3 regions of the Peribacillus sp. GL_122 genome follow, and region 2 is predicted to be linked to each of the others. Evidence: predicted binding sites of a transcription regulator. Region 2 holds the regulator's gene; each other region holds the start of a gene.
What was found. Region 2 encodes LexA, which represses DNA repair genes until DNA is damaged. Its sites were predicted from a motif close to CGAACATATGTTCG; they were not measured.
Positions count from the first base shown of each region.

Region 1: the regulator LexA is predicted to act here: its motif matches at 2,131-2,144, upstream of uvrB (excinuclease ABC subunit UvrB).
Region 3: the regulator LexA is predicted to act here: its motif matches at 2,396-2,409, upstream of AC3ISB_RS18175 (Y-family DNA polymerase).

Region 1 covers NZ_CM174415.1:5,423,450-5,434,643, forward strand. The annotation lists gene uvrA (excinuclease ABC subunit UvrA) at 1-7, opposite strand, end outside; gene uvrB (excinuclease ABC subunit UvrB) at 14-1,999, opposite strand; gene AC3ISB_RS26470 (CsbA family protein) at 2,218-2,448, opposite strand; gene AC3ISB_RS26475 (catalase) at 2,638-4,245, opposite strand; gene AC3ISB_RS26480 (MMPL family transporter) at 4,502-6,724, shown strand; gene AC3ISB_RS26485 (YceI family protein) at 7,164-7,697, shown strand; gene AC3ISB_RS26490 (FecCD family ABC transporter permease) at 7,754-8,809, opposite strand; gene AC3ISB_RS26495 (FecCD family ABC transporter permease) at 8,806-9,810, opposite strand; gene AC3ISB_RS26500 (hypothetical protein) at 9,870-9,998, shown strand; gene AC3ISB_RS26505 (ABC transporter substrate-binding protein) at 9,991-10,980, shown strand; gene AC3ISB_RS26510 (PDZ domain-containing protein) at 11,088-11,194, opposite strand, start outside.
Region 2 covers NZ_CM174415.1:2,097,891-2,109,084, reverse strand. The annotation lists gene AC3ISB_RS10250 (YneF family protein) at 738-953, opposite strand; gene sirA (sporulation inhibitor of replication protein SirA) at 1,038-1,478, opposite strand; gene tkt (transketolase) at 1,776-3,779, opposite strand; gene AC3ISB_RS10235 (DUF896 domain-containing protein) at 4,016-4,249, opposite strand; gene AC3ISB_RS10230 (YneB family resolvase-like protein) at 4,315-4,971, opposite strand; gene yneA (cell division suppressor protein YneA) at 4,991-5,302, opposite strand; gene lexA (transcriptional repressor LexA) at 5,458-6,081, shown strand; gene AC3ISB_RS10215 (glucosaminidase domain-containing protein) at 6,290-6,904, opposite strand; gene AC3ISB_RS10210 (hypothetical protein) at 7,287-7,574, shown strand; gene AC3ISB_RS10205 (esterase/lipase family protein) at 7,935-9,467, opposite strand; gene AC3ISB_RS10200 (helix-turn-helix transcriptional regulator) at 10,365-10,589, opposite strand; gene AC3ISB_RS10195 (LexA family protein) at 10,724-11,194, shown strand, end outside.
Region 3 covers NZ_CM174415.1:3,758,047-3,769,240, reverse strand. The annotation lists gene AC3ISB_RS18190 (SDR family NAD(P)-dependent oxidoreductase) at 1-620, shown strand, start outside; gene AC3ISB_RS18185 (DUF3221 domain-containing protein) at 782-1,309, shown strand; gene AC3ISB_RS18180 (C40 family peptidase) at 1,390-2,049, opposite strand; gene AC3ISB_RS18175 (Y-family DNA polymerase) at 2,464-3,723, shown strand; gene AC3ISB_RS18170 (YolD-like family protein) at 3,750-4,082, shown strand; gene AC3ISB_RS18165 (iron-sulfur cluster biosynthesis family protein) at 4,287-4,610, shown strand; gene AC3ISB_RS18160 (alpha/beta hydrolase) at 4,651-5,550, opposite strand; gene AC3ISB_RS18155 (YqkE family protein) at 5,681-5,941, shown strand; gene AC3ISB_RS18150 (MarR family winged helix-turn-helix transcriptional regulator) at 6,105-6,542, shown strand; gene AC3ISB_RS18145 (hypothetical protein) at 6,691-6,819, shown strand; gene AC3ISB_RS18140 (Ohr family peroxiredoxin) at 7,127-7,552, opposite strand; gene AC3ISB_RS18135 (aldo/keto reductase) at 7,835-8,743, opposite strand; gene mciZ (Z-ring formation inhibitor MciZ) at 8,800-8,961, opposite strand; gene AC3ISB_RS18125 (NUDIX hydrolase) at 9,037-9,588, shown strand; gene AC3ISB_RS18120 (endonuclease Q family protein) at 9,589-10,770, shown strand; gene AC3ISB_RS18115 (GNAT family N-acetyltransferase) at 10,807-11,194, opposite strand, start outside.

The DNA of each region.
Region 1 (11,194 bases), 2.4 Mb from region 2:
TTGCCATGTTTCGTCACCCTTCCGCTTTCAACTCTAGTAATAAATCACGCAGCTCGGCAGCTCGCTCGAAATCCAGTGCCTTTGCCGCTTCCTTCATTTCTTTTTCCATGCTCTCCATCACTTTTAAACGCTCTTTTTTAGGGAGCTTCGCGAGGCTTGGCGCAAGGTCTTCTTTATACTCTTCGCCTTCTTCGGCTACATGAGTCGCCCTTATGGAGTCACGGATATCCTTTTGAATGGTTTGAGGCATTATTCCATGCTCTTTATTATAATCTTCCTGGATTTCACGGCGCCGCCTCGTTTCATTGATGGCAAGTTCCATCGAATTCGTGATGCGGTCTGCATACATGATGACGTGACCGTTGGCATTACGGGCTGCACGGCCCATTGTTTGAATAAGCGAACGTTCTGAGCGAAGGAACCCTTCCTTATCGGCATCCAGAATGGTCACCAACGACACTTCCGGTATATCCAGGCCTTCCCTTAAAAGGTTGATTCCAACGAGTACATCATATTTGCCCATTCGAAGTTCCCGGATGATTTCTATCCTTTCCAAGGTCTTCACTTCCGAATGAAGATATTGGACCTTGATGCCGATTTCCTTTAAATAATCAGTTAAATCTTCGGACATCTTTTTCGTCAAGGTCGTAATGAGCACACGCTCGTTCTTTTTGACGCGCTCCTGTATTTCACCGATCATGTCATCTATCTGCCCTTCAATCGGCCGCACTTCTACCGTCGGATCCAGCAATCCGGTAGGACGGATGATCTGCTGAACCATTTCTGGCGTATGTTCGAGTTCATATGGTCCCGGAGTTGCAGAAACGAATATGGATTGATGTACCTTTTTTTCAAATTCTTCAAATCTTAGCGGGCGGTTATCTTTTGCAGACGGCAGACGGAAGCCATGATCGACGAGCACTTGCTTCCGCGCCTGATCTCCATTGAACATTCCGCGGATTTGCGAAAGGGTTACGTGTGATTCGTCCACGACCAATAGGAAGTCCTCTGGAAAGTAATCCATTAAAGTGTATGGTGTCGCACCTGAGGGACGAAGGGTTAAATGGCGGGAATAGTTCTCGATCCCTGAACAAAAGCCCATTTCCCGCATCATTTCCAAATCATAACGGGTCCGCTGCTCCAAGCGCTGTGCTTCAAGGAGTTTTTCATCTTCCCTTAATTCCTTCAATCGCTCTTCCAGTTCCGTTTCGATATTTTGAATGGCTATCCGCATTTTCTCTTCGCGGGTTACGAAGTGGGAAGCCGGGAAAATCGCGATATGTTCCCGTTCACCAGTAATTTCACCAGTCAGGGCATCGACTTCACGGATGCGGTCAATCTCATCCCCGAAAAACTCGACCCGTACGCAATGTTCATCACGTGAAGCCGGGAAAATTTCGACCACGTCGCCGCGAACGCGGAAGGTCCCCCGTTGGAAAGCAATATCATTCCTCTCATATTGAATATCCACGAGTCTGTGCAGCAAGGCATTCCGGTCTATTTCCATGCCTGTTCGGAGGGAAACAACCATCTCCCGGTACTCTTCAGGGGAACCGAGCCCATATATGCACGAAACACTGGCAATGATGATGACATCTTTCCTTTCGAACAAAGATGAGGTTGCCGAGTGACGCAGTTTATCGATTTCATCATTGATGCTTGCATCTTTTTCGATGAATGTATCCGTGGATGGAACATAAGCCTCTGGCTGGTAGTAATCATAATAGCTAACGAAGTATTCAACGGCATTATTAGGGAAGAACTCTTTGAACTCACTGTAAAGCTGCCCTGCCAACGTTTTATTGTGGGCAATGACAAGAGTCGGTTTATTGATTCTTTGAATCACATTGGAAACGGTGAACGTTTTCCCTGTCCCCGTTGCCCCCAATAGCGTCTGCATTTCCTTGCCTTCCTTAATCCCTTCGACCAGCATTTCAATCGCTGCCGGTTGATCTCCTTGAGGAGAGTATTTTGAGACTAACTCAAACTTATCCTTCACCAAGCATAGCCTCCTATTGAAATATTTTTATATGAAAACGGGACATGCCTATATCCCTTCTATTTATTCCGGTTTAATAAAGCATATATACACATTCTACCACATTAGCCTTAAAACAAACCAGCAATAAGCGAACATCCATTCTATTTTTGTTTTATGGACTTCATGATGTGTTGAGGGGAATGACATGTTTGAGTACAAAAAAAGCACCTTTAGTGTCAGGCGCTCTTGGATGTACGTTTCATCATTCTTTTTGATAACCAAAATCCCACTGTCAGGGATAAGGCATCGACGATGATCAATAAGTTTGTATGCGTATAACCTTTATATGCAGAAGCTGTAATCAAGGCAACAGTTAAAACAAGGCCCACGACATTGTTATAGGTGACTCTTGAAAATAGCATGACAAGAAGACAAGGAAGGAAAAGGGCAGAAAGAATTTTAATCATTTTTTCATCTCCTTTATAAGAGAAAAATAGAGTAGTTTCAGTTTAAATGATTATCAAGTTTTTTGCCAATCAATTTCCTACTTGATTTTCAAGGCATCATCAGAAGAGCATTCCACATATCCTCCAATTATGCCCATAAAAAAAAGAGGCAAACCCCTTTAAAGGGAAGTTTGCTTCTTTTCAGCCCACTCAATATGGATCCGCTTCATGTCCTTTTCTAACGGCGTCCTCAGGGTTATCCGTCCCACCCAGAGGTTTTGAAGAGTCCGTATGTTCAGAAGCCGCGGCCAGTCCCTCTTTCAATCTGCGGCCATACTCTTCATCGGCCTCTTCGGCAAGAGCTATCATTTTTTCCTGAATGCGCTTGTCGGCAGGAGCCAATGCCGCCACTAAATTGGAAATTAAATCGTCTTTTTCCCAATCCTCGAATTCACGGAATGTTTCACCAGCCTGTTTCGTATTGTTTTGGCGATCGATTGTCTCACGAACAAGTTTCCCTTCCACCATAGGTGTATACTCCTTGCCCGTCTGCTTGGCTTCTTTCAAGCCGCCGACAGTTGATGGTTCGTAGTTGATGTGGGGGCTTTGGCTGCCTCTGCCAACTTCATATTGCATCTGTCCGCCAGTCTGATTCGTGGCTGTTGGTTTCTTTGGAGCATTAATCGGCAATTGCAGATAATTCGCACCAACACGGTGGCGCTGTGTATCGGAATAAGAGAATGTACGTCCCTGTAACATCTTGTCATCAGAAAAGTCCAGTCCATCCACTAGGACACCGGTGCCGAATGCAGCCTGTTCGACTTCAGTGAAATAGTCTTCAGGGTTTTTATTCAAAACCATCGTACCAACATGCAGCCATGGGAACTCATCTTTCGGCCAGATTTTCGTATCATCCAGCGGATCAAAATCCAACTCAGGATGATCATCATCACTCATGATCTGTACGTTGAGATCCCATTCAGGATAGTCCCCGCGTTCGATCGCTTCATATAGATCCTGTGTGGCATGATTGAAATTCGTAGCTTGAATTTCATTTGCCTCTTGCTGTGTCAGGTTCTTGATCCCTTGTTTCGGTTCCCAATGATACTTGACAAGCACCGCTTTCCCTTCCTCATTGACCCATTTATAAGTATTGACCCCTGACCCTTGCATCATGCGGTAGTTAGCTGGAATGCCCCATGGGGAAAACACAAAGGTAATCATATGGAATGTTTCAGGTGAGCTCGAGCAAAAATCGAAAATCCTCCTGCCGTCCTGAATGTTCGTGACCGGATCGGGTTTGAAGGCATGAATCAAATCCGGGAATTTCATGGCATCACGGATAAAGAAAATTTTCAGGTTATTGCCTACAAGATCCCAGTTTCCATCCTCCGTATAAAATTTAACCGCAAATCCCCTGGGATCACGTAACGTTTCCGGGGATGTCCCTCCATGAATAACAGATGAAAATCTCACGAATACCGGGGTTTTTTTACCTTCTTCCTGAAAAACCTTCGCTCTCGTATATTTTGAAATAGGCTCTTCCCCCGCTTTACCGGTCGGAACGAAATAACCATGTGCACCTGCACCACGGGCGTGCACCACCCGTTCAGGGATACGCTCCCTATCGAAGTGGCTGATCTTTTCCAGGAAATCATAGTTCTCAAGTGTACTAGGTCCTCTGTTTCCTACAGTTCTAAGACTCTGGTTATTCGTTACCGGGTGCCCTTGCCTGTTCGTTAATGTTTCTTTCGATTCATCATTTGGTTTTTTGGATTTATCAGACAAAAATATCCCTCCTCTGTTAATAAAAGCCATAATACTACTATACTTTCCCCTTTTCCCTATATTTCACTCTTCAATCTTCAAATTTAATTGAAATTAGTTAAATTCCCCCTATATATCGCTGATCATATGTTTATGCCATTAACAACTGGTGTAAATCATATAATGATAAGAAAGCTTTGAAGCATTTAGTAGAAACATGGAGGAAGCATACCCATTTTTGTATATGACAACAGCGCTCCATTATAATGAACTAAGGATAAAAAATTCAAAAAGCGGGGTGCCTTCATTGGCCGAATCAATTTTAGGAAGACTTAGCAGGATGATGACTGGAAAAACCGGTCGTTGGGTTGTCATTGCTGTATGGATAATTGCAGCAATCGCATTAACCTTCACATTGCCTGCCGTAAATGATCGAACAGCAAATAATGCCGCAGACTTGCCCGAAGACTCACCTTCTGTCATGGCTGATGAACTTATTAAAGAAGAGTTTCCAAAATCCTCTGGATTACCTGCCCTCCTTACATGGCATCGGGAAAGTGGACTGACAGAGGCCGACTTGGCTGAAATCCAGTACCTTTCCAAAGAACTGACAGATAACCCATTGACACAGCAATCTTTTTTACCGCCGCTTCATGAAATTCCGTTGCCTGCTCTTCAAGGATCGGTTTCAGAAGATGGAACGACTTTCGTACAGCCGCTTTTCTTTAAAGAAAAGACCGAGACTGAAATTCTCGAAAAAAATCTTGAAAGCATTAATGAGCAAGTATCGGAACGCATTGGATCGGACCCATTCAAGGTCCCGACAGATTCAGATGAATTATCCCTTCGAGTGACAGGCCCTGTAGGGATATCCGTCGATGCAACCGGTTTATTTTCAGGTGCTGATTTCAAATTACTATTAGCGACAGTAATACTTGTACTTGTCGTCTTATTACTCATTTACCGCTCCCCGCTTTTAGCCATCATTCCTCTAATCGGAGTAGGCTTCGCCTATATTGTCACGAGCCCTATTCTTGGATTCATGGCAGACCATGGTTGGATTACAGTCGATTCACAGGCAATTTCAATAATGACCGTATTATTATTCGGTGCCGGAACGGATTATTGTCTATTTTTAATTTCTCACTACAGAAGTGAATTAAGGAATCATGAAAGCAAACGGAAAGCCATGATCGCCGCATTTAAAGATTCATCAGGCGCCATTGCGATGAGCGGACTTACGATCGTCATCTCCCTGCTAACATTGCTTGTAGCCAAATACGGAGCCTACCACCGTTTCGCTGTACCATTCAGCTTGTCCATTTTAATCATGATGCTGGCAGCTTTAACACTTGTACCGGCATTGCTTTCTGTATTCGGAAGGGCTTCCTTCTTCCCGATCGTTCCGCGTACTCCTGAAATGGAAGAAGCACGGGCTAAGAAAAAGGGAAAAGCCGTCAAAAAGCATAAAGATGGCCGCATCGGTAAATGGCTTGGTCATATCGTCACGACCAAGCCATGGACTGTCATTCTTACATGCCTGATCATCTTCAGTGTTTTAGCTGGATATTCTTCACAAATAAAATATTCATATGATATTCTCTCTTCCTTCCCTGAAGATATGAACTCCCGTGAAGGCTATTCTGTTATTTCCGACTCGTACTCACCGGGCGAACTGGCACCAGCCACAGTGGTTATCGATACGGATGGTGAAGATATCGATTTAGCGCCGGCATTAGAGAGGATGAATATTGTTGAAAGTGTTTCCGATCCAGTCACAAGTAAATCCAATAAAGATCTGCAATCCTATGAGGTCACATTCAACTTGAACCCATATGCTATCGAGGCCATTGATTCCATTCCGGAAATCCGCACAATGGCGGAGAAAGAATTGAAGGCCGCCAATATATCTTCCGTTGACGAAAAGGTTTGGATTGGCGGGCAAACTGCGACGCAATTCGATAAAAAGGATACCGTAAAATCCGATGAGTTCATGATCATCCCGATCATCATCGTCCTGATTTCCCTGCTCCTCTTAGCCTACTTGCGATCTGTGTCAGCCATGGTGTATTTAATGGGGACAGTAATTCTCTCATTCTTTGCAGCAATGGGCTTAGGTTGGATAATCCTGCACTATTTCATGGGTGTCGATGCCATAGAGGGAACAATTCCACTTTATTCTTTCGTATTCCTGGTTGCGCTTGGAGAGGATTATAACATTTTCATGGTTTCAAGCATTTGGCGTAAGAAAGAAACGATGCCAATCCAGCAGGCCATCAGAAAGGGCGTTGCCGAAACAAGCGGTGTCATCACTTCGGCCGGAATAATCTTGGCAGCGACTTTTTCCGTTCTAGCCACACTTCCGATTCAAGTATTGGTTCAATTCGGGCTCATTACTGCTCTTGGTGTGTTAATGGACACATTCATTGTGCGCCCGTTCCTTGTTCCTGCAATCACCGCCCTACTTGGCCGCCGTGCTTTTTGGCCGAGTAAAGTGACTAATCAAGAAGAGAAAGAACATGTCAATTAATTAAGGTGTCAGCTTTATTCTCCTTTCTAAGAGAAAACCCTGTGCTCCATAAATGCACAGGGTTTGAGTTTGTAGACAAAGGGGTTTTACCTAAAATTTTAAAACAAAGTTGATTGGAACGGAAGGTGCGAGACTCCTGCGGGAAAAGCGCGCCGAGGAGGCTCCCGGACCGCCCGCGGAAAGCGAGTGCCTGGAGTGGAAATCGACGTTCGAGGTTTTATAAACCTTCATAAAAACTGAGACAAACTTGATTTTCATCGAGTTTGTCTACAGTCTGAAAACCCTGTGCCCAATAAAATGCACAGGGTTTTTCATGTTTTCAAAATTAAGGAAAACTTTCAGTTGACACTATTGCTTCCACCTCTTATAATTGCATTAAGTTAAGATATCTCAAATTAAAGATATATAAATTCAAGATTAATAATCAGGAGGAATAAACATGACAAATACAAAATGGACAGTCGACCCGACTCACAGTGCTATTGAATTTTCCGTAAAACATATGATGATCGCAAAAGTAAAAGGAAGTTTTAATAAGTTCGATGCAAGCATTCTAGCAAACCCATTGGATCTAACAACTGCAGAAATCGATTTTACCGTTGATGTGGCCAGTATTGACACACGCAATGCAGACCGGGATAATCACTTGCGTTCCGCTGACTTCTTTGATGTAGAAAACAATCCTACTTTAACATTCAAATCAACAAAAATCGTGAAGACGGATGAAGATGAATACGATGTAACCGGAAATGTGACTCTTAATGGAATCACACAAGAAGAAACTTTCAGCATCACCTTCGAAGGCCAAGGGAAAGATCCATGGGGAAATGAAAAAGCTGGATTTAGCGGAAAAGGGAAAGTCAAACGCAGTGATTATGGGCTAACCTATAACGCGGCATTAGAAACAGGCGGCGTACTGATCGGCGATCAAATCACGCTTACCATTGAAATCGAAGCAGCTAAAGAAGCTTAATGAAAAGAAGCAGCAGCCATCCCTAGGATGACTGCTGCTTTCTACATTTATCGGATTTACGAATTCCTCGTTTTATATAGTAAATAAATGAAGTATGGTGCCCCGATGCTCGCTGTGAAGACACCAGCCGGTATTTCCAAAGGTGAGAATAAGGTCCGTCCAATTAAATCCGCCACCATAACCAGGATGCCACCAAGCAAAGCTGAAGTGGGCAGTAACACTCCAAAACTCGAGCCAACCAGCCTTCTGGCCATGTGGGGTGCCATTAATCCCACAAATCCTATTCCGCCGGCAAATGCCGTGGAACCACCAATCAAGGCCGTGCTGATCATCAATAATGCAAACCGCTGTTTTTGGACATGTCCCCCAAGCCCCGTTGCAAGGTCATCGCCTAGCTCCTGTAAATTAATATTCCTGGCATACAGGAAGGCTATTAACAGGAATAGAATCGTCCATGGTGCCAGTACAGCGATATTATTCCAGGTGGAGTTAGACACTGACCCCGTGATCCAAAGGTTGGCCTGGCTCGCTTGATAGACTGGGCCAAGAATCATCATCATCGTAGTGAGTGCCTTCATTAAAGCCATCACCCCAATCCCGATCAACACAAGCCTTATCGGGGGAACTCCATTTTTCCAGGCTAAAGAATAAACAAGAAAGGCCACGACCGTCGCCCCAATGAATGCAGCTAACGGCAGCCAATTGATGCTCACCGTTAAAGAATGATTCTTATCGCTAAAAATGGCCAGGAATCCAACGACCGCTACAGTCGCTCCTCCTGTTATCCCCAAGATATCCGGCGAAGCAAGCGGATTTCGAATCATCCCTTGAAGGATCCCTCCTGCTACTGCAAGGCCCATCCCTACCAACAGGGCAACAATTATTCTAGGCAGGCGGAAAGATTGGATAATAAGCCGATCGCTCTCCGTCCCCCCTCCGATAAAGACCTGGAGGACACTTAACGGATTTATATTCATTTCACCCACTCCAGTACTGATCACAAACACTAGTGAAGTGACTAAAAATAATATGAAAATCACGATCATAGCTTTTTTATCCATCAAGAATGATATTTTTTCATTAAATAAACGAAAGCTCTTATATGACTTCATCGGCCGCTGAACCCCTTTCTAGCTATGTAAATAAAGAATGGGGTCCCGATTATGGCTGTCATGACTCCAACAGGAACTTCTCGAGGCATCAGGATATACCTGGATATGACGTCGGCTGCAATCAAAAGCACCGCCCCGAAAAGTCCAGAGAACGGAATCAACCAGCGATGATCGATGCCAACTATAGAACGGGTAAGATGCGGAACGACGATTCCTATAAAGCCAATCGGACCCGCAACCGCCACTGATCCGCCAGCGAGCAGTATGATTGCCAGCCCCAGGACCAGTTTAAGGAAAACTATATTCAGTCCAAGGCCTTTTGCAACATCTTCACCCATTGATAACACATTCATTTTACCGGACATGATCAAGGCAAGGCCCCAACCTACGACAAGATAAGGCAGGACGGCAATTAAATTGTCTAAACTTCTGCCGGAAACCGATCCAGCAAGCCAGAACAAAACTTGATCTAATAGTGCCTCATTAGAAACAAGAAGACCTTGTGTAAGTGAAGCTACCATGGCCGTCATAGCTGCACCAGCCAATGTCAGCTTCATCGGTGTCAAGCCGCCGCGTCCCATGCTTCCAATCATATATATGCTTATCGCGGCTATGGCCGCCCCTATGAATGACAGCCATGTGAATACTTGAAGATTGCTTATCCCAAAAACGGTGACCCCAGTGACAACCGCCAATCCCGCCCCGGCGTTGACCCCGAATATATCTGGAGAGGCCAGGGGGTTTTTAGTTAGCGTTTGCATCAAAACCCCCGAGATGGCTAAACTTGCACCAATTGCCGAAGCGATCAGGGCACGCGGAAGTCTTACTGATTGAATGACAATGTGTTCATTGGTCCCATTGAAATGGGTAAAAGCATCGATGGCCATTTTCCATGTTGTATCTGTATAACCGTATACAATGCTTGAGCACAGTAAAAACAGCAGCAAAATAATGGTAATGAACAGCCCCATCCATTTCTGCCATGTATATTTTAATAACATATCCAGTTACCTTTCCAATCACGTTTGTATAGTAATATTTTACTGGTGGTAATGGGATTATGTCAACGAATTTGAGAATCATTTTCATTTATATATTGACAGAAAAGTATATTCATTTTATGATGATGCTGTTAAGTGCGAATGATTATCATTTGCTGAAAAATTGGGAGGGATACATAGATGTTTAGATTTAAGTCATTATTAACGATTTTTACAATATTTGCAGTCTTCCTTCTAGCAGCTTGCGGGAATTCGGATGATAAAGCCGATGGAAATAAAGCTGAAGACAAGAAAGAAGATAAAAGTTACACAATTGAGCATGCCATGGGCACTACCGAGTTGAAAGAAACGCCTAAAAGAGTGGTCGTTTTAACAAATGAAGGTACTGAGGCATTGCTTGCTTTAGGAATTAAACCTGTTGGTGCCGTTCAATCATGGCTTGGTGACCCTTGGTACGACCATATTAAAGATGATATGGATGGGGTCGAAGTTGTTGGGGTTGAACATGAAGTTAACTTAGAAAAAATCGCATCACTGAAGCCTGACTTGATTATCGGAAGCAAGATACGCCAAGAGGCTGTATATGATAAATTAAGTGCAATCGCCCCTACCGTCTTTTCGGAAACGCTTAGAGGAGATTGGAAAGAAAATTTTAAACTATATGCAAAAGCCGTTAACCTTGAAGATAAAGGGAACGACGTAATTGCAGAATTCGATAAACACACAGAAGATCTTAAAGCTAAATTGGGTGATAAAGTAAATCAAGAAGTTTCCATTGTTCGTTTCATGGCTGGAACTACTCGTATTTATTACACAGATTCATTCTCTGGAGTGATTTTCGATCAATTAGGATTTAAACGTGCAGAACAACAGAAGGAACTTTTCACTGCAGACAATAAATTAGGTAACCTTGCCATTGAGGTTGGGAAAGAAGTCATCCCTAAAATGGATGGAGATATTCTCTTCTACTTCACGTACGCTCCTGAAGGGGACAAACAGGCCCTAAGCACAGCAAAAGAATGGACTAATGATCCACTTTGGAAAAACCTTGATGCAGTTAAAAATGGAAAAGCTTATGAGGTTAGCGACGCTACTTGGAATACAGCTGGCGGGGTAATTGCAGCTAATAAAATGCTGGATGATATAGAAAAGATCATGCTTGAAAAGTAATAAATTAGGATTGCGATCCTACTGAAAACGGCCTTTCTCGATATAGAATTCGAGAAAGGCCGTTTTATTTTACATTCATGCGAACTGCTGCTGTGTCATTTGTGACTTTAACCCACTTGTCCGCTTTCCTTTAATTGATCATCTACGAACAAGATGCCCAATTCGTAATGCTCCCCGTCAAAAAGAGCTCTTTGCACAAAACGTATCTGTTCAT
Region 2 (11,194 bases):
ACACAAAGGAAAGAGGGAATGATTTTTAGAGAGATATCTCATTGTTGAGAAAGATTCAATGCTGTATATGCCGATAGATTAACCTAGATTGCTCACTTTTACCCTGAGGATGATAATAACCTTTTGAAACCTTATTATCACCTATTAACCCAAAAGAAGTTAAATACCCCTATACCAAAACTTCAGATGATATTATCGTAAAAGTTACAACTTCAGACATTTGCGGTTCTGACTTGAGCTTGATTCATTAAAAGATTCCAAATAACCCACGGATTATGTGTTTTTAGCCATAAGCCAATGGGGGCTGTCGAGGAAGTAGGTCCTGGTGTAAAAAATTCCCTAAATAAAAAATAAGCACTCGACCAATTCAGGTTAATTGCTCTTCTATTTATAAAGTTCATTCAAATCAAAAACACCCGATTACTTGGATGCTTACCTTTAATCAAATTTATATATTAACTAACTCTCTATTGTCTAAGTGCTTAAATAAAAAAGATTAAGAGAAAAGATTTTTATTTTTTACATTCACATTTAGATTTCCTTCCAAAACAAAAACCACCTTTACTGAATCATTCATTCAGAAAAAGTGGCTTAAGAAACAAAAATGAAAGATAAACCAAAATTTTATATAAAATCGGTGGAAGAATTCAGTCTAAATGGATCAACCAGTTCGATATTATATAAAATTTTGCATCCAATCTTCCAAGAACATTGATATATCAAAGTTTCATGCTATCTTATTTTGTTTGTTGTTTATTCATGGCGCTCATCATTTGATTAATTTTCTTTTGGGATGGTTTCATACCCATTTGCATCATCATCATTTTCAACATCTGTTCGTTAATTGGCGGATTTTTCTTTAAGTAATCCATCATGTATTTACGAGCGATGAAAAATCCCAGCACTACTCCAGCAATCAATGCCAGTACGCCAACTAGAATGTAAACCCACATACTATTTCCTCCTTCATGTTGTCTAACATCAGTGTACTAGACCAAAGGTTATTATACAATACCCGCTACCGAAAAGTCCCCCATTTAGACAAATTTTCTTTCTTTTATCGGTTTTAACCAACCGTATTTTTCATGTTCGAAATCAATGGCCAGAAAACTCGCTTCATATTTTCGAATACTTTCAAAGAAAGCGGTCTCCGCTTCATAATCTCCTTCAGCTTTAAGAGTAATGGACTCATTTTGAATGATTAAAACGGCTTTACTTGTTCCGTTTGTTTTTTCTAAATAGTATTTTCCATTTTGAGTCCAATAATTCATCTTTTTTTGCAAACGTTGTTCAATAGCTACCTGCAACTGGTTAATCGGGACTGTTTTGGTGACATATTCGATTTGTTTTTGCAAAATACTCTTCAGTCTGCCCCTTGCTTGAATATACTCCAAAAACAAATTGAAAAATAGCTTTTCTCTTCCATAATAATGATGGGCAAATTCATCTTCGATTAAATAAATTTGATAGGTTCTCATCAGCCAATGCCTCCTAGCTCTCCTATTTTGGTCACGAAAATATCTAACCACCAGGACCCTCTCCACTATTTTCCACTATTGATGACTTTCCCCTTTAACTGACACATTTAAACGAAATTTATTTATTCTCATTATATATTGACAAACTAAAAAGATATGTTGTTTGTTGGAGAAATTTTCTTCTTTTTTTGTCGAATGGAAGATATCCTTTAGAATAGGAACACATTCAATATAATATAGGATTGTATTTGGTAAAAAAACTGACACCAATCCAATTGGTGTCAGTCCCCATTACTATTATTTAAGCATTTCCTTAACTCGAGCAACTACATTTTCTACAGTGAAACCGAATTCCTCCATGATTTTACCGCCTGGTGCAGAAGCTCCAAAATGATTGATGGCCAATATTTCACCCTCATCACCTGCATAACGATCCCAGCCAAATGGTGAAGCCACTTCGATAGCTAGACGTTTTTTCACTGCCGGATTGATTACGCTTTGTTTATATTCTTTAGATTGAGTTTCAAAACGATCCCATGATGGCATGCTGATTACCGAAACATCAATTCCTTCGTTCGCTAAAGCTTTCTGTGCTTCCACAGCCAAGTTCACTTCGGAACCAGTCGCAAGAAGTAATGCATCGGCTACTTCTTTCTTAGAAGCAGAGATGATGTAAGCACCTTTTGAAACACCTTCATACGCAGTTTCGGAAGTGTCTTTTATTGTTGGCAAGCCTTGACGAGTCAGTACAAGAGCAGTTGGTTTATTTGTTGACTCCATTGCCACTTTCCAGGCTGCTGCCGTTTCATTGCCATCAGCTGGACGTATTACCCCTAGGTTAGGCATTGCGCGCAATGATGCTAATTGTTCGATTGGCTCATGAGTCGGTCCGTCTTCCCCTACAGCAATGCTGTCATGAGTGAACACATAGTTTACAGGCAGTCCCATTAGTGCTGCCATTCTTATGGCAGGACGTAGATAATCAGAGAATACAAAGAATGTTCCTCCGTATACTTTTAATCCACCATGAAGTGCCATTCCATTTAAAGCCGCACCCATAGCGAATTCACGTACACCGAACCATATATTACGGCCACTGTAATTACCAGGTAATAGATCTGTCTCACCTTTTATGGCAGTATTATTCGATCCGGCTAAATCTGCAGAACCCCCAATGAAGCTAGGGACCTTTTTGGCAATCGCATTTAGTACTTCCCCACTTGAAGCACGGGAAGCTAATGTCTTACCTTCTTCATAGACTGGAATTTCCTGATCCCATTCAGCAGGCAGTTCACCTTTGATGGCAAGCTCCAATTGCTCTGCTAACTCAGGATGTGCTTCTTTGTAATTTTTAAACAATTCATTCCAAGCCTCTTCTTTTTGAGCGCCTGCATCAACAACAGCTTCATTGAAGTGTGAATACACTTCTTCCGGAACATAGAAGTCCTCTTCGAATGTCCATTTATATGCTTCTTTTGTCAATTTCAGCTCATCTGCACCAAGCGGAGCGCCGTGAACAGCAGATTTACCTGAACGGTTTGGTGAACCGTAACCAATAACTGTTTTCACTTCGATTAATGTTGGGCGTGCATCATCGGTTTTCGCTTCTTCAATCGCTTTAGCAATTTCCTGAAGATCGTTCCCATCCTCAACGCGGATATATTGCCATCCATAAGATTTGAACCGGTCTGCTACGCTTTCACTAAATGATTGACTTAAGTCTCCGTCAAGGGAAATATCATTAGAATCATATAAAACAACAAGTCTTCCGAGTTGTAGATGTCCAGCTAATGAAGCGGCTTCTGCAGAAACACCTTCCATTAAATCCCCATCTCCACAAATACTATATGTATAATGATCGACCACATTATAAGAATCGCGGTTATAGCTTTCTGCCAAGTGACGTTCTGCCATTGCCATTCCGACTGCCATAGCGATACCTTGTCCAAGCGGCCCAGTAGTTGCATCTACACCAGCCGTATGTCCGTATTCAGGATGTCCTGGAGTTTTACTGCCCCATTGGCGGAAGCTTTTCAAATCATCGATAGATAAGCCATAGCCCGATAGATGAAGAAGGCTGTATAACAACATAGACCCATGACCAGCTGAGAGAACAAAGCGGTCTCTATTAAACCAATCTGGATTTTTCGGGTTATGGTTCATATATTCTGTCCATAGTTTATACGCCATCGGCGCCGCACCCATTGGCATACCTGGATGGCCAGAATTAGCCTTTTCAATTGCATCAATCGATAATGTACGAATCGTATTAATAGAAAGTGCATCTAATTTATCTAACATATCGTAAAAACATCCCTTCCTGTAATGTACCTCTTTATATTATAGTGACAAGCTTAATATCACAACTAAAATCACTATTTACTGCCCCAATATTACAATTTTCTAGAAATAAGAGAAGTCCCCTATTTAGATTAAACTAAATAGGAGAATACATACATGAATGCACTCTCATTTTACTCCAAAATGCTAATAGAATCCTCAAATGGAATGTTCCATCAGAAGAATCCAAGCTTTTATTAATGTAAGTTTCTTTTTTCTTTTATATTTTTTATCTTTTGAGGAGTGACATCATTACCTTCTGGATCCACGACTTTCACATGCTCCAACGTATTGGTCATGGACTTTCTGAATGTTTCCAAATACTCACTTCTCAATTGGGTTTGCTCTTTTGCCTCAACTTCCGTCAAACCTTCAGCCTTTGCCTTTTTAGAAAGTTCATTAATACGGGCTAATTTTTCTTTTGATAACATAATTTCGCTCCTTCATAATCTGCGGATATTGTCATGGTATTAAAAAAATAGCGAAATTACAAGTTCTATGATTGACTTTCCAGTGTATTCAGTTGATGTTCGAGGAAACGCCTGTTCACCGTAGCCTTAGAAACATTGTATCCAAAGCCCCTTAAAGTTGCTGCGATTTCTGCAAATGTCAATCCATTGGCTCGAAGTTTAATAATTTCCTCTATAGGAATCTCCTTACGGTCCCTTCCAGTGGAATTCCTTTGATTCTGAAGATTTTTTTGAGGACGATACCCTTTTTCAACGGCCCTTATCATCCCGCGCTTTATTTTAAGATTATGTAGTTTCCTTTGATATTCTTCTACAATTCCGACTATCTGGATGACCATCGCATCCGAATCAGATAGCTCAAGTTCCCCATCGTGTGAGAGCGTATAAATTTTCACATCTTCTTTAAGGATGACATGGAAAAGGGCTATTTTGGCATTTCCTCTTCCCAGTCTTGTTTCGTCCTGGATTAATAGTACTTCAGCTTCTTTGGTTTTAAATAGTTCGAGCATGTCAAAAATGCCATCCCTATTCAACTCATAACCACTTGCCTGTTCTTTTATTATGGAAATGACTTCAGCATCCATCTTTTCTGCCAATTTGACTAATTCATCTTCTTGCCTTGCCAATGATGTTTCCTGTGACTCTTTTTCTGTGCTGACCCTACAATAGATTACCGCTTTCATAATACCCTACCTTCACTGCTTACTGCTCACTGGCCAAATTCTGAACAAGTTCTTCCCCTTTTACTGGAATGACGATGACTTGACCAGGTTTAATCGAATCCGCTCTGACTCCATTATGCTCTTCTATCCAACCAATGAATTCTTTTTTTGTCAAATTTGCTTCTTCATATTCTTCGGCAATTTCCCATAGGGTGTCACCTTCACTTACTTCTATAGAAAGGAAATCATTTTTTTGATCATTGTTCAATGTACAAGAGAATAAAATTGAAAAGATGAATACTGATCCCGCTAATAGAATCGTATAAATATAATTTTTGTATAATTTTTTCATAAATATCCCTCCAAAGCGAATGTTCGTTCGTATGTTATGATCAAATTATAATACGAACGTTTGTTTCAGTCAACAACAAAATTCGAACTTATGTTTGTATAGAGTTGGGGGCCATGCTATAATATAGCAAAGAACATTGGGGAAGAGGTGCACAAATGACTAAACTATCAAAACGGCAGCAAGATATTCTTGATTTCATTAAAGAAGAGGTTCGCCAAAAAGGGTATCCACCTTCCGTACGGGAGATTGGCGAAGCAGTGGGACTTGCATCAAGTTCAACAGTACACGGACATTTATCCCGCCTGGAAAGTAAAGGCCTGATTAGACGTGACCCAACCAAGCCAAGGGCCATTGAAATAATGAATTCGGAGGAAGCGAACAATATTCCCAAAGCCAATGTCGTGAACGTGCCGTTACTTGGAAAAGTAACAGCGGGCATGCCCATAACGGCCATCGAGAACATAGAAGAATACTTTCCGCTTCCCGAAAGCATGGTTCCACATGATGACCATGTATTCATGCTGGAAATCATGGGTGAAAGTATGATCGAAGCTGGAATTCATGATGGAGACTATGTCATCGTCAAACAACAAAGCAATGCCAATAATGGAGATATCGTCGTGGCCATGACGGAAGATGATGAAGCCACTGTAAAACGATTCTTTAAGGAACCGGATTACATAAGGCTTCAGCCTGAGAACTCAAATATGGAACCAATTATTTTACGAGATGTTTCGATACTTGGAAAAGTAATAGGCTTATATAGACAAATACACTAAAAGCGCTAACCGCGCTTTTTTTGTTTGTTTAATTTATGTCCTGAATTCTCTCAATATGCATATGGAAGAGTAGGTTTTGATATATTTTTTTAATAGAATCCATTTTCATGGGAATATCACATCTTTTATAACGGATGTAAGTACTTTGGCAAGAAGTTCATTCAAATAAAAAAGGAGAGCGTTAAAAAATACCGCTCTCAGTTAAAATTCATTTCACTCTTAATCTTTGGTTCACTTTAATAAGGTTAAGATCGACCAAGTCATTCCACTTTTGAATCTGCACTTGTGTAGAACCATATGCTTTTGCAAGCGCAGAGATGGAATCCCCCTTTTTGACAATATGATAAACCTCCTCATTGCTTGCATCATATATAGTTAAATCGCTTGTTTCGATAAGGTTCACCAGTTTTTCTGTATATTTCGGATCCGAGGCATACCCCGCATCGATTATTGCTTTGAGTGCTTTTTTGTAATCTTTTTCTCCAATGACAGATGTATATAGGCTTCTATTCCATGACGTCCCCTTTACGTATAGATTGGCAAGATCTCGAAGACTTTCTTCCCAAGATGGGTATTTTCTGAATTTGTTCCATACTTGAACGGGCACATAGTTGACGTATTCCATTGTTTGGATAATGACAGACTCACCCTTAAAGTCACCTTTTGTACCGAATATATTTTTTCCTTGATTTGCTAATAAGCTTGTCCCATATCCACTCTCCAAGCAAGCTTGTGCAATGACAACAGAAGGTAAAATATTAAATTCCTTTTGAATTTTCTGGGCATAAGGAGCAATTTCCTTAATAAATGTTTCCTTGCTCAATAGAACCTCCCATTAATAGGTATTACTTTATTTTTTACTGTTTATTTTCATTCATATCGTATTCTTAACCATGAGAAAGGTTACAGCTTGTCCATCAAAAATGAGTCCGATATTTCGTTCATTATTTTTACTATAGATAAACATACTTATGTTGGCTCGCTCCGTGTATTATTAAACCATTCCCGCTGCCAACCAGAAAAAGCCATCAATCCATATAATTATATGGATTGATGGCTTTAAAATTGAACTCTGAAAATCTTCAAAACCTGGTTGCATAACCTTTTATTTATTAGTTTTAAATATGAATTTATTTATTATTGTATAAAGCCTTGATAAAAAGTGAAAATTAATATTGAAAACTACAATTTAAGGTGGTGAAATTATGGACTTCCCAACCATCCATACAAACTTTTGGGATGCGGTAATAGCCATTCCGATCATCATGATTCTTACTCAACTTATTAAGGTCATTTTTCATATTCAGCCAAAATTCATCCCTACCATCGCTTTGGGTCTTGGCTTATTCATTTCCATTTTCATCAGTCATCGTAATCACTTGGTTGCAGGGATTTTCATGGGCTGGTTTTATGGCTATGCAAGCATTGGCAATTATGCTGCACTTAAAACTGGTATTTTGTCTTATAGAGGCACTTATCATAAGACAGATTAAACCCTTTGTCTCTCGCTGCAATTCATCAATCTCTAGTATTACAAGGAGCCCGACTTGCTTCTATCCTCATCGAAGGATCCGTCAAATTAATATCTATTTTAACAATTACGACCTGAATGTTTCCTTTGGCTGAATCACCAACTCCCAAGCTAACCATACCATTAAACATTACCCCAAAAATACCTTTTCAATTAAGAAAAGGTATTCATTTAGTAAAAAAAGGAGGTTCGGAATGCTCTTATCCCGAACCATGATTTTAATGGATGAAACCCTACCTGATTGAAGAAATTCACGACGCTCAAGCCGGAAAACTGACTTTTCTTCGAATTTGATACCTTCTCAATAAGAGAAGGCATTTCACTATTTCTCGATATAAACCGAACGAACCAGCGTCCGGGTTCTTTCACTGCCATCCACATTTTTTTCCTTGACGTCAATTGTTACATTATATACACCTGACTTAGGCACTTCTGGAAGGGTACCAGTAAAATTTTCGGTCTCCATTACCTTAATAGAGCTTTTCCTACTAATTTCATTACCGGTTTCATCTACTAAATGAACCAAAAATGTTGTGCTGATTGGCGTTTTTTTATCATTCATTGGATTCTTTATTAAAAATTTTGCATCTTTTTGCTTAACTTTTCCGGCCATACTTAATGTAATGGGATTCTTTTCGTTAAATTGTGCTGTGAACAGGTAGGCGTCTTTTGGCGATTTAGTCTTCATTCGCACTTTCCAGTCACCGATTTCGAGGTTGTTTCTATTGAATGTTTGGATGGTTGCACCATTAAAAAAGGAAGTTTCATTTTTGGCTGAATCAACCTTTAAGGAAGGTGAATATTTTTTATTGGATGGAGAAATCAATTCAACCTCGACATCATCTGAGGCTGTATATATGGTTATATTACCCGGGGCTGATTCATTTACATGGAAACTTTGTTCAATCCAAACATTTTGTTTCAGGACATCACCCAGAACAGTTTGAGCGAGTGCGGTTGTAATGACATCATCTTCAACTCGTTCTTTATAATTGACATTAAAGCCAGGAATCCCAGTGGTGGAAGTACTCCTTAAATAAGGTTCAATTCTTGAAAATACAGCTGAACCGACTCGGATATTGTCGTGATCAAAGTTGGGATCCGTAAATAAATGTGTTGCGTAGGGTATTTTTGTACTCCATACATTTACTAGACCATCATTTTCGCCATATGAAGATAAATATTGTCCACCCATTGATAAAGCTGAAAGAACCGGGCCTCTGTTCATACCTGCCACAGTGAAATACATGTTTTTACGAGAGTTAACATGGTTATCCGTGACAGAACGAAATTCCGCCATTTTACCAACTTGTAAAGAATAAGTTCCATCATCTTTTTGACCTAATAGGGAACCAAGCCAGCCCGCATACCAGCTATAAGCCAAATCAGCAAGGTAAGAACCATGATGAGGGGAAGCTAAAGTGATGACCCTTCCAACATATTGGTGTGCTCCATAGTGTACTAGAGCCGCTTGGGTGTCTGCCCCCCCTTTGCTGTGAGCTATAATATTTACTTTTTCGCCCCCGAAATGGTTACTGATTTCAGAAAGCATTTGCGCTAAAAGCCTTCCATTAGCATATTGGCTCACTGATCCATTTCCAGCTGAATCATGAAGCTGAACAAAAACCGTTTGGTAGCCTGCTTCATACGCCTTAGTATACATATCATTGATCCCATGATATTCCGTTTCACCGTACCAGCTGGTTGAACTGCTGTTTCTCCCTTGAACAAACACGATTGGTGGTTTCTCTTTGTCAAGATTAGGAGGAATGCTTCCAAGAAACCAATCCCCTGGACTGAAAGTTTCGGAGGGCGGCTTCAATTTCCCTGCTGAGGAAATGTCTGGCTTAGCCATAATTAATATGGTTAGAATGAGGACAAGAAAAACGACATAATTGATTACATTCCTTTTCAATTGTTATCTCCTCCAATATCCTATGGTATTTTTTCGAACTCATCCTATTATCAATGCCCTCCTTCCCAGGACTTCCATAGCCTTCATTATTATATAATTGTACTTTTGCATACCATTACCTGCCACCTTCATAAAGATGGGATAAAAAAACTAGAAGAAGTTCATTAAAAATGGAGATAAAGTATGAAGATTCGCTTTCAATTCATTTAGGTATGCAGTCTTTTTCATTTTATGAAGACGTACTTACGGAGGAAATCGGGATGCTTCAAGTTCACAAAAATGAGAACAAGCCCTTATCCTGCAAAGGATAAGGGCTTGTTCATCCATATTAACTTTTCCTTCGAATTTGCCATTGTCCAAATGCTCCTATTCATGGTGTTTTGAAAATTCGACCTATACATTCAGTAAATAAAAATTTTTCTCAGCAATTGGCTGTCATTCATTGGGATCTCAGTATCAATCGTCTATTTTATATAAAATATCAGCATACAGCCCTTTTATTAAGGAACACCCCAGAAGTTTGGATTTTTACTCCTTTAAATTCTCCCTCCTACATACGCGTATTTCATCCTGAGAACAGGATCAATAATTTCAGTGATAAGCCAATTTGACAACACCGTCGTGTACGATAATCTCCTCAATGACCTCTCCACGAATTTCCTTCCAATCTTAAATGTGCTAACGGCAGCAGCTCCTACTGCAACTTCCCTTTCCACTTTGTTCACCTTCTTTCCATCATTCCTTGAATCTTGTCCCATGGAAGTTAGGATTGTAATTGATTAGACTTTACATTCCGAATGGCCACTCTGTTGAAGAAACGCTGGTACACTTGAACTTTCAACTACATTTGAAGTGTAGGTGAGGGTCAAAAAAAATGATCTCGTCGATTGAGAATCCTACACATTCAGCAAATAAATAAGCCTTATCGATTCGCAAAGGAATCTTATATTGCTCATAGTCAATGTAAGTCCTCTTGGCCATTTTCAGCACTTTAGCCATTTCATCTTGAGTTAATCCTTTATACTTCCTCGCTTGTTTAAGTGTGAACTTAACGTTTGTCATATCTTGTCACCACCTGTCTAAAAAAATAATATCACACTTGAAGTATAGTTTCCAACAATTTTTCGCAAAATTCACGCACTTTAAGTTTACTCACTTTCACTCATAGTGTATATTCAAGTAAGAGGTGAAGAAATATGCACATTGGTGAACGGATTAAAATGTTAAGAAAAGAAAGAAAAATGACACAAGAAGATTTGGCAAATATATTAAAAGTGGCCCCAACGGCAGTATCGGCCTGGGAATCCGGACGGAATAAACCTTTAATGGATAAATTGAGCATGATGTCCACATGCTTTGAAATACCGCTATCCCACCTCATTGAAGGAGCACCTGTCGTTAGAAATAATTCTGGAATGGAATTCCTAAATGAAAAGAATGTAAGATTAATTGGTGTTTACGGAAATATCCCTGCTGGAGATCCTAATTTTACCAATGAATATATTGAAGCCTATATGCCGACATTAAATTCGATGCTAAAATCGAATAAAGAATATTTTTTCCTAAGAGTGAATGGCAATAGCATGAACAAAGAATTCAGAGACGGATCATTGATTCTCGTTGAAAAAACAACCTACGTCGGAAACGGAAAAATTGGTGTGGTTTTA
Region 3 (11,194 bases), 1.7 Mb from region 2:
CATATGCCTATAAGCTTGATGTTGCAGATACTGATCAGGTGACAAATGTATTTAATGATATCCATGCGCAAATAGGAGAAGTGGATGTGTTGGTCAACAATGCTGGTTTCGGCACATTTAAAGAAGCACAGGATACGGAATTAAATGAAACGAAAGCAATGTTTGCTGTCAACGTCATTGGATTAATGGCCTGCACAAAGCTGGTTCTCCCGTATATGAAGCAGAGAAAAGCGGGGCATATCATCAACATAGCTTCACAGGCCGGTAAAATCGCCACTCCTAAATCAACATTGTACTCTTCGACCAAGTTCGCTGTTCTTGGTTATTCAAACGCACTTCGGCTCGAGCTGATGGATGATCATGTTTTTGTGACTACCGTCAATCCTGGCCCTATAGAAACGAATTTCTTTAACATTGCGGATGAATCAGGTACATACTTAAAGAATGTTGAAAAATTCATGCTTAAGCCTGGAGATGTCGCTGCCAAAATCGTAGCGGCGATGCTGACCAATAAGAGGGAAATCAATCTCCCTGGCTGGATGAATTTAGCTGGGAAATGGTATAACATGTTTCCAAAGATCACTGAAACATTAGGAAAAAAAGCATTTTTTAAAAAGTAGGCTAGACCTTCGATACCGGAAAAGGAGAAAGTTGGTCTAATGATAGGCAAAGGGGAATGTCGATGACATTCCCCTTTTTGAAATGACCGAAGTTTTCTATGTTAAATAATTTGGTAACTATTTCAGGGGGAATTCGTCTATTTCTATTAGGAGGGATTTGTATGAAGATGATAGTGAACCTTTATATCTCTATATTCGTTGCCCTTATTCTGGGTAGCTGCCAATCTCCTGATTGGAACATGGAGGAAGTCATTGATAAGGGGGAAGAAGGTTTCATTACGGATCTGGACGATAAAAGGATTTTGATTAAAGGGACGTATTATAAGGTGACCAATGATACATATATTCAAGATCAACATGGTAATGACCTCGAGTATTCCGACCTGGAAATCGGGATGAAAGTGAAGCCATGGCACCGGGGCGGGGTGAAGAAATCATTTCCTGGGAAAGCGGAAGCGGAACTGATTCTTGTTTTGACGGATGAAAAAAGCTTAGCCGAACAAAGAGCGGTCACTGCTGCCATCAATCATGTCAGCAAAGCGGAAAGTCAGCGATTCATGGTTCTCGAAGTCGTCCATTTACCATTAGAGCATGTTTATAATATCGAAATGATGAATCGTTCAAACTTAGACTCTTCATTCATCGTGACAGTAGAGGATTTAACGGATGAAATATTATATATAAAATAAAACAACCGGACTGAATCACTTTGGTTCTGTCCGGTTGTTTTATGGGGATTCGCTTACAAGAATAAGATCTTGTCCTGATTTTATAAAGTTTTCGCACCTAAATATTTTGGTTTCCAATAAGAATTATCCATATCCGTGATGGTTATTCCTTTAGAAGACGTAGCACTAATGAATTGACCATTTCCGATATAGATCCCAACATGGGATACTCCTGTTCTTCCAGAAGAAGTATCAAAGAATACAAGATCGCCCTTAGCTGGTGAAGATACTTTTAAACCTGTATTGGAATAGAGCAATGATGTTGTACGCGGTAAGGTAATTCCTTGTGATTTCTGGAATACATAATAGACGAAGCCCGAGCAGTCGAATCCAGTCGGTGTCGTCCCGCCCCATTTGTAAGGTTTGCCTATTAAGGTTTTTGCATAGCTTACCAGGCTTGTATTATTGACATTATAAACACCAAGCGCATTAAATGTGCCTCGGCCGGCAATCCCATCGGCAGTTAACCCTTTGGCTTTTTGGAATTTTTTTACTGCAGATACAGAATAGGTGCCGTAATATGTAGTCAGTGAACCTGTATATGTGAAATAACCTTTGGTTTTTAAAAGTTGTTGTAGTTGTTTGACATCGCTGTGTGTCATTCCGGGTCTGAGGGTTTGATCTCCAATATTTGCAAAGGCTTGCAGTGGGGTTAGCATCATGGCAGATGCAACAGCAGCTGAAGCGATCCATTTCTTCATAATTTTCATTTCCTCTCTATCTATCTCTCTATAATTCTTAACAATATTATCCTACAATACCATTATGACAATTAGACATAGATTTGGTTACAGTTTCATTACAAAAAATGAGCAGTAAGACTAAAATATAAGCGGACGAAAGCCTGTTGAAAAGGGTGGACGAATTTAAAAAAACTGAGCATAAGGATCCATTAAAAAATATTCAAGCTACTAATGATTCTCTTTTAAAAAAACAATTTGGATATGGAGTTTAAATTTGGTATTTTATCCATTTTCAGTATCGATTATATTTTTCAAGGAAATTACAATAAAAAGTAGAAATTTGTATGAAAACTTCCATTGAATAAGAACGTATATTCGGTTAAAGTTATGAATATAATAAAAGCGAACGTATATTCTTGTTAGGGTGAAGAAATGATGGATTATGGAACGATGCCGAAACAATCAATTATGTGTATCGATATGAAAAGTTTTTATGCAAGCTGTTCAGCAGTCATGCTTGGTCTGGACCCGCTTGATTGTTATCTGGCAGTGGTTGGTGATTTGAAGAGGACAGGGAGCATTGTGCTCGCGGCTTCTCCAAAAATGAAGAAGGAATTTGGCATCAAGACAGGGTCGCGGATGTTTGAGATCCCGAATGATCCGAGGATTGTCGTCGTTGAACCTAAAATGGCGACCTATTTAAGGGTTTCGACGGAAATCACCCGCTTGTTCAACCGTTATGTGCCCAAAGAAGCGATTCACGTATATAGTGTGGACGAAAGTTTTGTGAAAGTCGATGGTGCCGCTTCTTTATGGGGAGATGCCCGGATGATAGCTGAAAAGATAAAGGATGAAATCGAACGCGAATTACAGCTCCCTTGTGCAATTGGAATTGGACCGAACATGCTTATGGCAAAACTTTGCCTTGATTTGGATGCCAAACATAAAGGGATTGCCGAATGGAAGTATGAGGATGTGCCAAGCAAACTTTGGCCGATTTCCCCGCTTCGTGAAATGTGGGGGATCGGCAGGCGCGTTGAAAAAACCCTTCATGGAATGGGGATATTTACAGTTGGGCAGCTTGCCAATTATGATCTTGAATTACTTGAAGCGAAGTTTGGAATTATGGGCAATCAGCTTTACCACCATGCGTGGGGAATAGATTTATCCGATATGGGGGCAGCGATCATCGAAGGGCAGGTAAGCTTCGGCAAAAGTCAAATCCTGCTGCGGGATTATAAGGAGGAGCATGAGGTAAAGCAGGTCATGCTGGAAATTTGCGAAGAAGTTGGAAGAAGGGCACGCACCCATCGCAAGGCAGGGAGAACGGTGAGCCTAAGCATTGGTTACAGCAAGGATGAGTTTGGCGGAGGTTTCCATCGTTCGCGTTCGATTAGCGAACCTACCAACATTACGATGGAGTTATATAAAGTTTGCCTGGAGCTTTTTCATGAGAACTATAAGCAAAAAACGGTTCGGAGCATAGAGGTCAGACTCTCGAATATTGTGGATGATAACGAAATGCAGCTGACTTTATTCGATGCTTCGCGCTGGAAGAAGCGGGAATTGAGTTACACGGTTGATCGAATCCGCCATAAATATGGAGCCAAATCGTTATTGCGTGCGGTTTCGTATACGGAAGCGGGTACAGCCGTTTACCGAAGCAGGCTGCTTGGTGGGCATAAGGCGTAAGGGTGACTTTGAAGGGAGGGAAAAGAATGATTCGTGATCGCGGCCGTATCAAATGGACATCGATGATGTTACCGGAGCATGTGAAGATGCTGCGGGATTGGGTGGTGGAGGATGGCTATGAAACGAAGCGCATCCTGGATGAGCAGCAACTGGAAGAAATGAATGCGGTAATGGGGGAAGCGATGGAGGAAAGAAAGGATGTTACGATTGCTCATTATGAAGGAAACCGGTATCAGCTGTTAATCGGCAGGATCCATTATTATAATGAGCCCACCCAAAAGCTTCATATCGTTGATCGGTTTCAGCAGGTTCACTATATCAGGCTTTCCGATATAGCGGATGTAAGGATAATGGAATGATGAGCGGAAAGGCTGTTCCAGGGGACAGCCTTTCATTTTCGAAACGGCATCGTGATGAAAGGGATCACGGGGCGTAAGAGAATCGGCATTGTTAGCACGGTCTTCGTGTGGCTGATCTTGCAAAAGGAAGCAGGCAGTTTCTTTAACAGAAGCGTTTTTATCGTTTATAATAGGGAAAGGAAAGACATCGGGAGGCGTGCAATCATGTATATTGAATGGACGGAAACAGCGGCTGAGAAAATAGTCGATAAAGTACAGGGACAAGAAGGATATTTACAGTTGAAATATGATACTGATGGCTGTGGCTGCGTGGTAAGTGGTGTGACCGCGCTATGGTGGGTCAACGAACCTGAAGAAGGTACCGAAAAAGTGGAAACAAACGGGATTCCTCTATATGTGGAGAAATCAAAAATGATTTTTCTTGATGAAGTCATGAAAATAGACTTTGTTCCGGAAGCGAACAGCTTTCAATTAAAAAGTCCGAATCAAATCTTAAATCCGAGGATGAGCTTTTTTAATAAAATCTAAATGAAGCAAAGAGGGAATCTTGGATTCCCTCTCTTTCTTCTCAGACAAGTTTTAAAAACTGATCGATTTGATCTTCATATTCTTTTGGATTTTCATTATAAGATTGAGCGTGGGCCCCTTTTTTAGCGATGTACAGCTGCTTTGGGCCCTCTTTTGCTGCATATAATTCCGCTGTCATGTAAGCGGGAATGAAACTGTCGTTTTCACTATGGATGAAGAGCACGGGGTTTCGGATATTTTTCATATAATCGATTGGTGATACTTCATTGGTCCAATACCCATCCCGGAGTTTGATGAACGTACGCCCAAGCGGAAACACGGTCCAAGAGGGAAGTGGGACTACATGTTTAAGCTGGTGTTTGATCTGATCCTCGAAATTTGAAAATGGACAGTCGGCAATGTAAAAATCAGCACCATCTTCAAGCATTCCGGCATATAAAAGCAGGGTTACAGCCCCCATGGATTCTCCATGAATGCCAATATGAAGGTCGGGACCTTTACGTCTTTTCAATTCATCGATTACGGCCTTCAGGTCGAATTTTTCATAATGTCCATAACTGCTCGTCTTGCCACCGGAATCCCCATGCCGGCGGTGGTCATAAATGATAGCATTGAAGCCCCGCTTAAGAAAAATATTCATGTACTTAATCGAATTGACTTTGTTCTCCGTCACACCATGAGAAATGACCACCCACTTATTAGTATCATGCGGTTCGATAAACAAGCATTTCAAGGAATATCCGGATGGTGACGATACCCAAATTTCCGTTTTAGGCAGATTATCAAAATCCTCCGTGATCAGGCGTTTAGCCATGATTTCACGATTCTGGATAAAATCATCTTCCTTCTTTTTCATGTACATGATCCGATTGGAAAAATAAATGCCGACGCCGATGATATACGATAGGATTCCAGCCAGTGTAAACCACCATTTCTTCATGAGAGGTCCTCCTCGGTTGATTTTCTTTATTTTACCATGAGGGAAATGGGAAAACACTGTTTGAAAACCATGACGAGGAAAACGGCAGTCGTGATATAATAATTTCATAAATGGCCAGGAGGTTTTAAGGGTGAAAAAGAAACAGCAGCGAAATCAAAATCAAAGCAAAAACCAAGATAAAGATTCATCTTCATTGAAACTTGGTGATATGATCAATCAAGATATCATGTCCCAGCTTCGTCAAAAGCAAAAGGAACTTAATGAGGCTGAACAAGAAAAAAGGGCAGCGGAAGAAGAAAAAAAACGCGAAGAAAGAAAGCGTCGGGAGAAGAATAAATCATTCGAAGAACTATTGGGTGAAAGCAATCTGAACTGGAAGAACTATAAATGAAGAACAGGGGGCAGTTTAAGTTTTAAGAGGGCTGGCTCCCTTTTTCCGTTCAGGAAGACCATTCCTTGCTGATATTCCTTTATTTTATAAAGTATAACGATTATATTAAAGATAAGTTCGATATGCTTTCATATCGGATGGACTTCAATTAGCTGGTGATATGATGCAAAGTAAAATAGAAAAAGTACTGGAAGACCAATTATGTTTCCTGCTTTATGCAAGTTCAAGGGAAATGACGAAGAAATATAAACCGCTGCTTGATAAACTCGAAGTGACATATCCTCAATATCTTGTTCTTCTTCTATTATGGGAACAGGATACACTTACAGTAAAAAAACTAGGGGAGCTCCTTGCCCTCGACTCAGGAACGCTTACCCCCATGTTGAAACGAATGGAGCAGAATGGCTTGATTGTCCGTGAACGTTCGTCTGAAGATGAACGGTCTGTCATGATTAAGTTGACGGAAAAGGGACTTGGTTTACAGGAAGAGGCCTGTTTCATTCCAGATCGCATTTCGGCAATGTCGGGTGATGATAAGAAGGTGGTTGAGGATTTAAAAGCTTCGTTGCTCCAACTATTGAAAACATTACAGGAATTTTAGCAAAGAAAAGACGCTTGGTGACCCTAAGCGTCTTTTTGTCGACAAAAGGAGATTCGGAATGGTCTGTACCCCGGACCATGACTATAAAAGAAGACTTGGTTATTCTTCAGAATTTTTACCTTTCTATATGGAATGAAAACTCACTGGATTGAAGAAATTTGCGACATTCCTGCCGAATAACTGGCTAGCCGAGACACCAAAGGCGCTTGCTTTGATGAGGCTTGGCAGACAGTCGGCGGAAAGGGAACGGATTTCTGAAAGAGGGTTTGTGAAATGATTTCCACTCCAGGCACTCGCTTTCCGCGTCCAGGGAGCCTCCTCGGCGCCTTTGCGCCTGCGGGGTCTCCCCTGGACGCGCTTTTCCCGCAGGAGTCTCGTACCTTTCATTCCAATCAACGTTGTTTTTCTTTTAGATAGAACACGAATAACCCTAAAAAAAACTGTAGACCGACAATAGAACATGCCTGTCTCAACTGAAATCAACTGCAACTTTTTTAAATAAAAAACTGCAGGCAAACTCGCTTTTCTTCGAGTTTGTCTACAGTCTGAGACACTTGGTAACCCCAAGCGTCTTTTTGTCGGATTTAATCTACATCTATTTCAAAGGCGACGTCCACATTGCCATTGATTGCTTTTGAATAAGGACACATTTGATGTGCTTTATGAACAAGAGTTTCGAATGTCTCCTTGTCGACCCCGGATTCCTTCACGGCCAAAGTTACAGCTAAGCTGTACTGATGCATCTCACCCATCAAAAGACTGACGCTTGCAGTGACTTTGGAATCGAAAGAAACGCGTTCAATTTTACCAACTGATTGCAAAGCACTATCAAAACATGCAGCATATCCAGCTGCAAAAAGCTGTTCCGGATTAGATGCTTCAGGCATCTGTTTAGCCCTAGGTGTTCCAGGCATCGCAATATCAACCGTGAAGTTGCCATCAGCAGAAATTGCCGTTCCTTCTCTTCCGCCATCAACTGTTACAGACGTTGTAAATAATGTTTTTGTCATCATTTTTTCTCCCTTATCTTCTTATTTTTTAATTGTGCACAATTGAATTGTACAATATTAATTTTGGAATGTCCAATGAAAAAGTTAAAACGTTGGTATGAAGTTAAATTGGTTTGGAAAGGGATTAGAATGATGGGAAACTTGAAAGCGGTACAGAAGCAGTAAGACGAAAAAAACGAAGGAACGGAAAAAGGCTGCCTATCACGTTGGTTAAACGGAGATAGTGCAGCCTAAAGGTTGTCCTGATATTCCTTTGAAACATTTAGTTTAGTTCTATTCTTTTTACTCCCGGTGACTTTCATATTTGTTCGCTTTGGTCAACCGCTTCAAGATATCCAACTCGGTTTTGGACAGTGAAGGGCTGTTAGCGGCCTGGCAGTTCTCACGGAGCTGCTGTACTGAGCTTGCTCCTGGTACAACGGTAGCAACGCTTTGATGTGACAATACATATTGAAGTGCCGTTTCATTCAACTTCCTATCAGAAAGTTTGTCCTTTATTTGCGGAAGCAAATCTTTAAGTTCGTGATAGCTATAGTCAAGGTATCCATCCTCATTTGCCTTTTCAAGCATTTTTTCACTGAGCAGCCCTTTGGCAAGGGGGCCACGGGCGATAATGCTGATCTGGTTGTTGGCCAAAAGGGACAGCCACTCTTCTGGGCGGCGGTCGAGTAGATTAAACTGCATCATCACGGAATCAAGCTCAGACTTTTCAGTGAATTCCTTGATTACATTCGGACGAATCGAGGAAATTCCATAATGTCGGATATAGCCTTCTTTTTTCAAATCTTCAAATGCTTCTACCGTTTCTCCGATATTGTCTGAAATGGTGCCGCCATGTAACTGATAAAGATCAATATAATCAGTACCCAATCGCTTTAAGCTATCTTTTACAGCCGTTTTAATATAGGCGCCAGAAGGATCCCAGCTCCAGGAATCTTTATTTTCATTCCAGCGGTTTCCGACCTTGGTGGCTATGTATACCTTATCGCGGACCGATTTTAAATTCTTTCCGACGATTTCTTCATTCATACCGAAATCATATAAGTCAGCAGTATCAAAATAATTGATTCCTTCATCTAAAGCGGCCTGTATGATTTCGGATGCCTGATTTTCAACAGTCCCCAATGACATGCATCCGAGACCGATTTCAGAAACTAGCAAGTCAGAATTTCCTAGTCTGCGTTTTTTCATGTTATCCACTCCCTTTACATTCATTGTAAAGGAGAAATCCATTTCACTCAAAGAATTCACTTGATCCGTTTTAGATGAGTGGGCGGCACCTGATCATGTATGTCGGCAATCCAATCATTGATATAGACATATTGATTTTGTAATTGTTTTAGTTTTTGAAGGATTTCCCAACTCTTTCCGGATAAAGTAACGCTTTTTTCCAATACGTAAACTTTCATTAAATCGCCCTCCATCTCTATTATGGTAAAATGTATGAGAAATCATGCTGCAATTAGAACAGAGGAGTGGTCAGGATGAAAAAATTTGAAGAAAAAACGCTGTCATCGAAAAAAATCTTCACGGGAAAGGTAATCAGCCTACAAGTGGATGATGTAGAGCTTCCAGATGGGAAAATGGGTAAACGTGAAATAATCAAACATCCGGGGGCGGTTGCCATCATAGCTCTCACGGCAGACAATAAAATCATCATGGTTGAGCAGTACCGTAAAGCGCTGGAGAGGAGCTTGGTGGAAATTCCTGCAGGAAAGCTGGAAAAAGGCGAAGAGCCGGTTCTGTCGGCTAAACGGGAGCTGGAGGAGGAGACAGGTTATGAATGTGAAAAAATGGAGCACATCATATCCTTCTATACATCCCCGGGTTTCGCCGATGAATTGGTCCACCTGTATGTGGCCCACAATTTGAAAAAGAAAGAAAATGCGGCCCCACTGGATGAAGATGAATTTGTCGAGATGCTTGAACTCACGTTGGAGGAAGCTCAAACTTATATGGATGAAGGGAAAATCCAGGATGCCAAAACGGCATATGCAGTTCAGTATCTGCAGTTGAAAAAGGCCATGACATCATAAATGAAAGAATTTTACGCTGACCTGCATATCCATATAGGCAGAACGAGAAGCGGAAGGGCCGTGAAAATAACAGGCGCTAAAACGCTAACCTTCAGCAATGTGCTGCAAGTGGCAAGTGAAAGGAAGGGCCTTGATCTAATCGGGATAATCGATTGCCATTCTCCTGAAATTATCGAAGAGATCGAAGCGGGGATTCTTGATGGCGAAATCACGGAAAAGATTGAAGGCGGACTTCAATACAAGAATACAACCATCATTCCAGGCTCGGAGATTGAAATTTATGATCAGAATTGTAATGGACCGATCCATGTCCTCGCCTATTTTCCCACTTTAAAAGCGATGAAGGAATTCTCCTCATGGATGAGCGGACATGTTAAAAATATCACCTTGAGCTCCCAAAGGATTTATTGTGATGGAAGAAAGCTGCAAAAGGTCGTGAAGTCACTGGGCGGCCTGTTTATCCCGGCACATGTCTTTACCCCATTTAAAAGCTTATATGGAAAAGGGGTGCGATCCAGTCTGACAGAAGTATTCGATCCGAAGCTAATTGATGCCATCGAACTTGGTTTAAGTTCAGATACAGAAATGGTCAAGGATATCGAGGAGTTGCACTCCTATGTATTCGTGACAAATTCCGATGCGCATTCGCTTGGGAAAATCGCCCGTGAATATCAAAAAGTCCTGCTTGAAGAACCAAGTTTCAATGAGCTGGCAAAAGCCCTTAAAGAAAAAGGGAATCGTAAGGTGGCCGTTAATTATGGATTGAACCCCTTATTGGGAAAGTATCATCAAACCGTATGTTCAGGGTGTTTACACCAGGTATTGAGGGATGATGAACAATGTCCCGAGTGTGGTAATAAATCCATTATTAAAGGGGTATCGTCAAGGATCGAAGAACTCTCCATTTCCGAGTTGGACGGAAGAAAAGGAAGGGAAAGGCCACCGTATATCCATCAAGTGCCACTCGATTTCATCCCAGGACTCGGACCGAAATCCATGGGAAAACTGCTGGCGGCATTTGGAACAGAGATGAATATCCTTCATGAAGTTACGCTTGAACAGCTCATGGAAATCGTTCCTGAAAAATTGGCGCGCTACATCGATTCTGCCAGAAAAGGGACGCTTTCTTTTGAAGTGGGGGGCGGAGGAAAGTACGGAAAGGTCAAAAAGGAATTAATCTGAAAAAAGTCCTGACAGATGAGATCTGTCAGGACTTTTTTAGTTTGTTGTTTTTGCATAAATGGAGGTGTCCCGCACTTCCTTGCCGTCTGCACTAAGGCAGTCATTACGCAAAATACCTTCAAGGGTATATCCCAGCCTCTCAGGAATCCGTTTGCTGGCAATATTATTAGGGTCACAGCGGATTTCGACTCTTTTTGCGCCATAATGGTAAAAGGCAAATTTAGTTAACTTTTCCACTGCCTCCGTTATGTAGCCTAGTTTACTGTATCTCGTATCAATCCAATAGCCAATTTCGAATTTAGGGATATCCCAGTTAATTCGGTGCAGACCAGTGGAGCCGAGGAATTGATCGTCTTCTTTCCTATAGATATGGAGTCTGATATCCTCTTTTAAAATAAAGTCCGCAAAGGACTTAAGGACGTTC